One region of the Streptomyces sp. NPDC005302 genome, then DNA from elsewhere that is predicted to be linked to it. Evidence: riboswitches for the same ligand, from Rfam matches in the RefSeq annotation. Region 1 holds a riboswitch; each other region holds the start of a gene.
The links. A riboswitch is a leader RNA that binds a small molecule or an ion and turns the genes downstream of it on or off. The one in region 1 is predicted to bind S-adenosylmethionine.

Region 1 (3,421 bases):
ATCAGGCCGATGAGCTGGTTGACGTAGTTGGGGGTGATGGAGCGCAGCGCCTGCGGGAAGACGATCCTCGCGAACTGGTACCGCTTCGGCAGGCCCAGTGCGCAGGCCGCCTCGTGCTGGCCCTGGTCGACCGAGAGGAGGCCGCCGCGCACCACTTCGGAGGCGTACGCCGCCTCGTTGAGGCCGAGTCCGATGACGGCGACGGCCATGTCGGTGGCGAGGCGGGACTCGTCGAAGGAGAAGAAGGCCGGCCCGAACGGCACTCCGACACTCAACGTCTTGTACAGAGCGCTGAAGTTGTAGAGGAAGAGCAGGACGACGATGAGCGGAACCGAGCGGAACAGCCAGGTGTAGACCCAGCTCACGGCACGGAGCACCGGGCTCGGCGAGAGCCGGGCCAGCGCCAGGAGGATGCCGCCCAGCAGACCCAACACCGCGCTGTACACGGCGACTTCGAGGGTGATGAGCAGACCGTCGAGGATCGTCGGACGCAGGAACCAGTACTGGAAACGGTCCCATTGGTAGAAGGGGTTGGTCACCAGTCCGTGGGCGATCTGGGCGACCAGCACGAGCACGACGGCCGTGATGATCCAGCGGCCGGGGCGCCGGAGCGGCAGGACTCGCTGTGCCGTCAGGGGCTTCGGCGCTGCGGGGACGTCGGGACGGGGGATCACCTCGGCGGGCGGTGCTGATCCGGAGGACACAGCTGTGCCCGGAGATTCACTCATGGAGAGCTCCAGCGGATTCGGACACCCCGGACCACGGCGAACGGCAGCGTGATGTGGAGCCGGAGCGGCTCAGCACACGACGAGACGGGAGCGCACGGGGAACGAGGGCTGGACGGAGAGGGACACACCGCGACAGCGGTGATCGTCAGAGACGCGGAAGGAGACCCGTCAGCCTTGGCGGAGGGTGCGACACGTGCCCGTACACAGTGCGCTGTTGACGCGCAGCAGGTCGACGGAGCGGTCCGCGCACAGCACGTCGCGGCCGAGGCGCCGCCATGCGGCCGTCCCGTCAGCTGCGTACATCGCCGTCACCATCACTTCTCCGGCCCTGGGGCGTCTTGTTGTGGGCCGCACGTTAGGCCCGGTCCGAAAAGAATGTCAATGCGCGTGCCCACCAGGTGAGACCGTGTCGTCGGCCTTCTTGACGGAGCTCGGGGGCGCGCCGAGACTGGCATGGACGGTCACGATTGTCAGCGCCCACGGCGCGGGTTCGCCCGCTCCTGTGGTCATCGGCCCCGGCTCGCTGACAGGCAACCCTTCCACCGCGACGGGGTGCCCCGGGTGACGACCGGGTCCCGCCGGTGCGGTGGGGCAAGCGTGGTCTCGCGTCCCGCGAGCCCAGGAGGTGGGACCGGTGAGAATGCCGCGGAACGACTTGACGAGGCGCTTGCACATCGATCTGTTGCGCGTCTCCAGCGCCTACTGATCCCCTGCCGGCCCGTTCGGTCCTGGCCCGCGCGTCCGGCGCGGTCGCTTCGCATTCCGCCGCTCATCGCTCATGCCCTCAAGGCGGCGATGGCTTCCTCGTTCCCCCTAGGGAGAGTCATGCCCGAGACAGCTTCGCGCGGTTCCAGCACGGCCGGATCCCGTCCCTGCGGCCAGAGTTCGACCACCCACACCGGCGGTGAGGAAGGCCCGTTCACCCGTGCCGGTGGCCCGAGTCCGTCCCCTGCGGCCGCCTCCAGGACGTCCGCACCGCCCCTGCTCCCCCGTACCGCCCACAGCCGCATCGGTGTCGGTCTGGCCGGCGGCTTCTACCCGGCGCCACACCGCTACGAGGTGTATCTGGCGGCGAGTTGTCCGCGCTCGCTGCGGATCTCGATCACCCTCGGCCTGCTGGGTCTGACGAACTCGGTCGCCACGACCCTGCTCACCCACCCGGCCGGAACTCCCGACGCCTTCGCCTCGCTGCGCCGCGCCTACGAGGCCACCGAGCACCACTACGACGGGCCGTTCACGGCGCCCGCGCTCTGCGACCGATGGACCGGACGCATCGTCAGCAACGACATCTCCGACATCCTCCGCGACCTCACGAGCCTGCCGTCCGGGCGCGGGGCGCGCCCCGCGCCCACGCTGATGCCGGCGTCGCAGACAGCCGACATCGAGGCGCTCCGGGATCTCCTGGACCGCGACGTCACCCCGTCGGCACACGCCTCGGACCGCACGGCGGCCCTGGACCTGCTGGACTGCCAACTCCTCTGCTCTGTCTACATGTTGGGAGACAGCCTGACGGCGGCGGATGTGGACGCGTGGGTGGCCCTCTCCCACCTCGCCCCGACCGACGCCCTGGGCGCACACCCTCGCCTGCGCGACTACGTCCGCCGCCTCGGCGAGCTCCCCGCCTTCCGGACCGGGAACGACGGAGTGCGCGCCGCGGCGTGAGCGAGCCGCCCCGGGTCAGCCGGCCGCTTCCTCGCCGGTCTCGCACTGGACGGCCCTGGGCGCGGGCACCGGTGCCGGGGCCTCGTCGACGGTGGCGCGCAGGGTGCGCACCTGGGGCGACAACAGGGCGGCCGCCGTGGCCAGGACGATCAGGGCGGCGCACCCCGCCAGGGCCCTGTCCGTCCCCACGGCGGCGGCGACGGGCCCGGCGACGAGCAGTCCGAGCGGTGCGAGAGCCAGGGATCCGAACCAGTCGTAGGAACTGACGCGGGAGAGAACCTGCTCCGGGATCTCCCGCTGGATGGTGGTGGCCCACAGCACGCCGAAGACGTCCGACGCGACGCCGGCGCCGAACATGGCGCCGGCGACCGTGCCGACGGCCTGCGCCGCCACGATGACCGACCAGGCCCTCGCTCCGCCGAAGTGCTGCTCGGCCGTCAACGGACCGAGGACCCCGACGTTGGCGTTGAGTGCCGCGACGACCACCGCATACTGCGCCACGACGGCCCACAGCCACTGGCGGGAGGTGAACTCCCGCCGGCCCTCGCGCAGATCGGCCCAACGCGACGTCCGGCGGGGCGGCCTCGCGGTCACCCGCAGCCGGGAGGCCAGCAGCGCGCTGACGACGAACGACGTGGAGTTGAGCGCGAGTGCCCACCCCGGGCCGACCAGCGCGACCGTCACTCCCGACAGGGCGAGACCCAGCAGCAGGGAGCTGTTGGTGGCCATCCGCAGGAGCCCGTTGGCCCGTTGCAGCCGGTCCCGGGGCACGACGAGCGGCACCATGCCGTCCATCGCCGGCCCGAACAGCGCCGACGCGGTTCCGGCGGCCACCGCGAGCAGACACATGGCCGCCAAGGGGGCGTGCCCGGTGAGCACCATCGCCGCGAGTCCGGCGTAGGCCCCCGCGCCAAGGACGTCCGCGAGGACCATCAGCCGCGAGCGCGACATCCGGTCCGCGATCACTCCGCCCACGAGGACGAACGCCAGTTGGGGCACGGCCTGGCACGCGAGGACCAGCGACAGCCGGC
Region 2 (3,421 bases), on a different contig from region 1:
TGTCGGAGGCCACCGCGTCCAGGGTCTTGAGGCCGTCGCCGGTGTTCAGCACGACCGTGGTGAGGGTCGGGTCGAGGAGACCGTTCTCGATCAGCTTGCGGGTGACGCCCACGGTCACACCGCCGGCCGTCTCCGCGAAGATGCCCTCGGTGCGCGCGAGCAGCTTGATCGCGTCGACGATCTGCTCGTCGTTCACGTCCTCCACGGCACCACCGGTGCGCCGCGCGATGTCGAGCACGTACGGCCCGTCCGCCGGGTTGCCGATGGCGAGCGACTTGGCGATGGTGTCCGGCTTCTGCGGCCGGACGACGTCGTGGCCGGCCTTGTAGGCCACGGAGACCGGCGAGCAGCCCTCGGCCTGGGCGCCGAAGATCTTGTAGGGCCGGTCCTCGACGAGTCCGAGCTTGATCAGCTCCTGGAGGCCCTTGTCGATCTTCGTGAGCTGGGAGCCGGAGGCGATCGGCACGACGAGCTGGTCCGGCAGCCGCCACCCGAGCTGCTCGCAGATCTCGTACGCCAGCGTCTTGGAGCCCTCGGCGTAGTACGGGCGGAGGTTGACGTTGACGAAGCCCCAGCCCTCGCCGGCCGGGTCGCCGATCAGCTCGGAGCAGAAGCGGTTCACGGCGTCGTAGTTGCCCTCGATGCCGACGAGCTCGCCGCCGTAGACCGCGGCCATGACGACCTTGCCCTGCTCCAGGTCGTGCGGGATGAACACGCAGGAGCGGAAGCCGGCGCGGGCCGCCGCGGCGCCGACGGCGCCGGCGAGGTTGCCCGTGGAGGAGCAGGAGAGGGTGGTGAAGCCGAAGACGCGGGCCGCTTCGATGGCCTGGGCGACGACGCGGTCCTTGAAGGAGTGCGTCGGGTTGCCGGAGTCGTCCTTGACGAAGAGCTTGCCGGCGTCGACGCCGAGCTCGCGGGCCAGGTTGTCGGCCTGCACGAGCTTGGTCCAGCCCGGGTTGATGTTCGGCTTGTCCGCCACGTCCGCGGGGACGGGCAGCAGCGGCGCGTAGCGCCAGATGTTCGCGGGTCCCGCTTCGATGCGCTTGCGGAGTTCTTCGGTTTCGTAGGCCGAGAAGTCGTACGCGATCTCCAGCGGGCCGAAACACTCCTCGCAGGCGAAGACCGGGCCGAGGGGGACGCGATGTCCGCACTCCCGGCAGGAAAGCGCCGCGGCCGGGCCGAGATCGACCGCTTCTGCGGAGTTCGTGGTGCTTGCAACTGTCTGCGCAGCCATGGAGGCGAGGCCCTTTCTCCTCATCTTCCTCACGACGCACTTCGCCGTGAGACGGATTTGGCACCTTCCCTAGCCGGGAGCCTCGCGACACGATCGACTTCGATCGGTACGAGACCGGCTGGAGGGTTGCCGGGGCTTCATCGGGCCGTATCCCTCTGCCCCTCTGGATGAGCGGTATTAAATTGTTGAACTGTTGAACACAGTTGGCGCCGATGATCCAGGACATGCGATGGTCATCCGCGTTGTTCAAGACTGTAACCGAAGGCCAGGACAGTTGAAGCAGTCGTCCGAACCGCGAGACGACGGCAAGCGATCAGCCGCTGGCCGCAGCGGGCACGCTGATGAGAGCGTGTGATCAGACAGTGAGGAGCCGCAGACCGTGCTGAATGACGTCGAACGCTGGCTGAGCACACGCTCCTGGTCCCTGACCGACCGCCCGCTCCACAGGATCATGGCCGCGAAACGCACCTCCGGATCGACGGTCAGCGTCGTGCTGCCCGCGCTCAACGAGGAGGAGACGGTCGGCGAGATCGTCTCGATCATCCGCCACGACCTGATGCAGCAGGTGCCCCTCGTCGACGAGATCGTCGTCGTCGACTCGGGCTCCACGGACCGCACCTCCGCGGTCGCCGCCGCCGCGGGCGCGCGGGTCGTGCACCGCGACGACATCCTTCCCCGGCTGCCGGCCGTGCCCGGCAAGGGCGAGGTCCTGTGGCGGTCGCTGCTCGTGACGAGCGGGGACATCGTGTGTTTCATCGACGCGGACCTCAGGGAGTTCTCGTCCGACTTCGTCTCCGGGATCGTGGGCCCCCTGCTCACCGACCCCGGCGTCGACCTGGTGAAGGCCATGTACGACCGTCCGCTGGGCGGCGCCGCCGGACAGGGCGGCCGGGTCACCGAGCTGATGGCCCGCCCCCTGCTGAACATGCACTGGCCGCAGCTCGCGGGCTTCGTGCAGCCGCTCGGCGGGGAGTACGCCGCCCGGCGCTCCCTGCTCGAACAGCTGCCGTTCCCCGTCGGGTACGGCGTCGAGCTGGGCATGCTCGTCGACGCCCTGCACCTGGTGGGCCTGGACGCCCTCGCCCAGGTGGACGTCGGGGTGCGCAAACACCGCCACCAGGACGGCCAGGCCCTCGGCCGCATGGCCGCCGCGATCTACCGCACCGCCCAGTTGCGGCTGGCCCGCGGCCACCTGATCCGCCCCGCCCTCACCCAGTTCGAACGCACGCGGGACGGTTTCCGGCCGCGCACGTACTCGGTGGACACGGAGGAAAGGCCCCCCATGTCCGAAATCGCCGAGTACCAGCAGCGCACAGCGGCTTGAGCGGGCCCGTCGGCCGGCGATCGCATACGGCCGACGGGAACGTTTGAGCGTTTCGAGACGGGGCTAGGTTTCGAGGCATGGCTTCCACGCACGGTGCCCACGGCATCCTCGTCGCGTCCAACCGCGGCCCGATCACCTATCAGACCCAGGACGACGGCTCACTGCAGGCCAAGCGCGGCGGTGGCGGGCTCGTCTCCGGGCTCTCGGCGATCGGGCCGGACGCGGACGCCCTGTGGGTGTGCGCGGCTCTCGGTGACGGCGACCGGGAGGCCGTGCGGCGCGGGGTCGGCGAGGACGGCGTGCGGATGCTGGACATCGACGCCGAGGTGCACGCCGACGCGTACAACGGCATCGCCAACTCCGTGCTGTGGTTCGTCCACCACATGCTGTACCAGACCCCGCTGGAGCCGGTCTTCGACGCCGGGTTCCGGCGCCAGTGGGACGCGTACCGCGCCTACAACCAGGCCTTCGCCGAGGCGCTGGCCGAGGAGGCCGCCGAGGGCGCCTCGGTACTGGTCCAGGACTACCACCTGTGCCTGGTGCCGGGGATGCTCCGCACGCTCCGCCCCGACCTGCGCATCGGCCACTTCTCGCACACGCCGTGGGCGCCCGTGGACTACTTCCGGATGCTGCCCGACGACATCCGGGCGGAGCTGCTGGACGGCATGCTCGGCGCGGACCGGCTGGCGTTCCTGACCTGGCGCTGGGCGACGGCCTTCCTGGACTGCGCGGCGGAGATCGACCCCGGGCGCTACCGGGTGACGCCCGCCTCGGAGGCGTCCCCGGCGGTCGAGCACCTGGACGGCGCCCCGCCGCGGCGGACCCTCGTCGGCGTGCACGGCCTCGGCGCGGACGCCGAGTTC
Region 3 (3,421 bases), on a different contig from region 1:
CGGCAGGAGCCCCGTCCACGGACGGGGCTCTTCGCCGTCTCCGGGGCTGGATAGGGTGGACTCACCCCCGTGCTGCGGGGCGAACCCACTCGCGTGACCCATGAACCCAGGAGCGACCATGAGCGCTGTGAACCCCGCTGGAGGCGACACCGCGGCGGGCCGTTCCTGGCCCGAGGTACTGAACGGTCTCCTCGAAGGCCGCGACCAGAGCGCGGACGACACGGCCTGGGCGATGGACCGCATCATGCGCGGCGAGGCGACCGACGCCCAGATCGCCGGCTTCGTGGTGGCGCTGCGGGCCAAGGGCGAGACCGTCCAGGAGATCTCCGGACTCGTCCGGGCGATGTACGAGCACGCCAACGTGATCGAGGTGCCCGGGCGGACCGTCGACATCGTCGGCACGGGCGGCGACGGCGCGAAGACCGTCAACATCTCCACGATGTCCTCGATCGTGGTGGCCGGCACCGGCGCCAAGGTGGTCAAGCACGGCAACCGCGCCGCGTCCTCCGCGTCCGGCTCCTCGGACGTCCTGGAGAAGCTCGGGGTCAATCTCCAGCTGACGGTCAAGCGCGTCGCGGAGGTGGCCGAGGAGGCCGGGATCACCTTCTGCTTCGCGGTCAAGTTCCACCCGGCGCTGCGCCATGTGGCGGCCGCGCGTGGGCAGCTGGGCATCCGGACGACCTTCAACGTGCTGGGCCCGCTGACGAACCCGGCCCGGGTAAGGGCCCAGGCGGTCGGGGTCGCCGACCCCCGGATGGCGCCCATCGTGGCGGGCGTCTTCGCCGAGCGCGGCAACTCCTCGCTCGTCTTCCGCGGCGACGACGGCCTCGACGAGCTGACCACCACCGCCGGCTCCCGGGTCTGGGTGGTCCGTGACGGCAAGGTCACCGAGGAGCACTTCCATCCCCGTGACGTCGGCCTCGACGTCGTCCCCGTGGAGGCGCTGCGCGGCGCCGACGCGGCGTACAACGCGGAGGTCGCCCGTCGGCTGCTGGACGGCGAGACCGGGCCGGTACGGGACGCCGTGCTGCTGAACGCGGCGGCCGCCCTGGTGGCCCTGACACCGACGGACGCGCCGCTCGCGGACCAGCTCCGAGAGGGGATGGCGAAGGCGGCGGAGGCCATCGACTCCGGGGCGGCGAAGCGCACCCTCGACCGGTGGGTGGCGGCCAGCAACGCCTGAGGTGCCGGTGATGTGACGCGGGGCGCGGTCCAGAATCCGGACCGCGCCTTGCGCGTCGAAGATCTTCTGGCAAGATGCTGTATCAGGTCATGAGCGACAGCCATCAGGCCCCGGCCGGCTGTCCGGCAACCCTCCGTCCGTGGCGGGGTGCCCCGGGTGAGGACCAGGTCGTAGGCAGCGAGGTCTACGGCAAGCGCGGACCCCTCCCACTCTTTCGAGTGGATGCAACCAGGGGTCCTGGTCGTTCGAGGGAGCCTTCTGTGAGCAAGCGAATGCGATAGGGCGCCGAGCCCCGCCTCCGCACACCCTTCTTTCCCCTTCCTGCGCCGAGCGCTGCCTCCGGGCGGCCGGCTCGCGCGGCGATCCCGCCTGCCTCACAGGAGCCCGCCATGTCTGTCACCACCACCACCGCCGCCGACGTCTCGGTCTGTGCCCCGCTGCCCGTCCTGGGCCGGGACGTCACCGTGCCGCTCGTCACCGGCGGCGAGGTCACCTACGCCGCTCTCGACTACGCCGCCAGCGCGCCCGCCCTCCAGCGGGTGTGGGACGACGTCGCCGCGTACGCCCCCTACTACGGCAGCGTCCACCGCGGCGCCGGGTACCTCTCGCAGCTGTCCACCGACCTGTTCGAGAACGCCCGCAGGACCGTCGCCGAGTTCCTCGACTGCCGTACCGACGACCAGGTCGTCTTCACCCGCTCCACCACCGACTCGCTCAACCTGCTCGCCGCCGCGCTCCCGGCCGACTGCCAGGTCTTCGTCTTCGAGACCGAGCACCACGCCTCGCTGCTGCCCTGGCGCGACGCGCAGGTGACGTACCTGAACGCCCCGCGCACCCCCGGCGAAGCCGTCGAGACCCTGGAGCGCGCTCTGGCCGCCCGCGCCGTGTCCGCTGACGGGGGCCACGGGCCGGCCCTCGTCTGCGTCACCGGCGCCTCGAACGTCACGGGGGAGCTGTGGCCGGTGCGGGAGCTCGCCGCCGCCGCGCACGCCCACGGCGCCCGGATCGTCCTCGACGCCGCCCAGCTCGCCCCGCACCACCCGGTGTCGGTCCAGGACCTCGACTGCGACTGGGTCGCCTTCTCCGGGCACAAGCTGTACGCGCCGTTCGGCTCGGGTGTCCTCGCGGGCCGCTCGGACTGGCTGCGCGAGGCCGACCCCTACCTGGCGGGCGGCGGCGCCAGCCGCAAGGTCACCCGGCGCGCGGACGGCGGCGTGGACGTCGAGTGGCACGACAGCGCGGCCCGGCACGAGGCCGGCTCGCCGAACGTGATCGGCGCCTACTCCATCGCCTCGGCCTGCAAGGCGCTCACCGACGAGGGCTTCGACAACCTGCTCGCCCGCGAGCAGCACCTGATCCGCACCGTCCGCGCCGGCGTCGCCGAGGTCCCGGAGGTCCGGATCCTCTCCCTCTTCGGTGACGACGCCCCGCGGGTCGGCGTCCTCTCCTTCGTCGTCGAGGGCTGGAACAGCTCGCACTTCGCGGCGGCACTGTCCGCCGAGTACGGCATCGGCGTCCGCGACGGTCTCTTCTGCGCCCACCCGCTGGTCCGCACGCTGCTCGGCAGCGACCCCGAGACGCAGGGGGAGTGCGGCGCCCCCGAGGCGGCGCCCGGCGAGAAGTCCCTCAACGCCATCCGCGTCAGCTTCGGCGCCGGCACGCCCGACGAGCACGTCGAGCGGTTCGTCAGCGCGGTGCGCGAGCTGGTGCGGGACGGCGCGCGGTGGCAGTACCGCACCCAGGACGGCCGTTGCGTGCCGGCGGTCTAGGAACCCGCGACGGCCCGCCGCGAGGCGGCGTACGCCTCGGTCAGGAGTCGAGACCGATCGCGAACGCCGCCTCGAGGTCGTGCTGGGAGTACGTACGGAACGCCACGTGCGTGTCCGTCGCCTCGACGCCCGGGATCTTGCTGATGCTGCCGGGGATGACGTCCGCGAGGTCGTCGTGGGCCTTGACCCGGACCATGGCGATCAGGTCGTAGGTGCCGGTGACGGAGAAGACCTCGCTGACGCTCTCCAGCGACGCGATCGACTCGGCGATCTCGGGGATCCGGTCCACGCTGGTCTTGATGAGGACGATCGCGGTGATCACGGCTGGTTCTCTCCCTAGGGGGCCACTGCTGGGGATCTCACCCTACTCGCGCTCCATCCGGCCCCGTCCGTCCGGCGGGGCGCCGAGCGGGGCCCCCGTCACGGGTGCGACGGTGCCGCGGCGCCCGAACCGTACCCACGCGTAGAC

Region 2: it holds a riboswitch for S-adenosylmethionine, as region 1 does, so the genes downstream of both, thrC (threonine synthase) here and ABZT74_RS17460 (putative leader peptide) in region 1, are expected to answer to the same signal.
Region 3: it holds a riboswitch for S-adenosylmethionine, as region 1 does, so the genes downstream of both, ABZT74_RS07645 (aminotransferase class V-fold PLP-dependent enzyme) here and ABZT74_RS17460 (putative leader peptide) in region 1, are expected to answer to the same signal.

Annotation. Positions count from the first base shown of each region.
Region 1 is NZ_JBEXGN010000010.1:152,308-155,728, forward strand. It holds gene ABZT74_RS17450 (amino acid ABC transporter permease) at 1-728, opposite strand, end outside; gene ABZT74_RS17455 (hypothetical protein) at 897-1,031, opposite strand; SAM riboswitch class IV at 1,188-1,332, shown strand; gene ABZT74_RS17460 (putative leader peptide) at 1,369-1,434, shown strand; gene ABZT74_RS17465 (glutathione S-transferase C-terminal domain-containing protein) at 1,554-2,390, shown strand; gene ABZT74_RS17470 (MFS transporter) at 2,406-3,421, opposite strand, start outside.
Region 2 is NZ_JBEXGN010000002.1:380,676-384,096, forward strand. It holds gene thrC (threonine synthase) at 1-1,234, opposite strand, end outside; SAM riboswitch class I at 1,252-1,408, opposite strand; gene ABZT74_RS04070 (glucosyl-3-phosphoglycerate synthase) at 1,614-2,558, shown strand; gene ABZT74_RS04075 (trehalose-6-phosphate synthase) at 2,636-3,421, shown strand, end outside.
Region 3 is NZ_JBEXGN010000004.1:204,367-207,787, reverse strand. It holds gene trpD (anthranilate phosphoribosyltransferase) at 119-1,183, shown strand; SAM riboswitch class IV at 1,269-1,385, shown strand; gene ABZT74_RS07645 (aminotransferase class V-fold PLP-dependent enzyme) at 1,573-2,952, shown strand; gene ABZT74_RS07640 (Lrp/AsnC ligand binding domain-containing protein) at 2,993-3,274, opposite strand; gene ABZT74_RS07635 (rhomboid family intramembrane serine protease) at 3,317-3,421, opposite strand, start outside.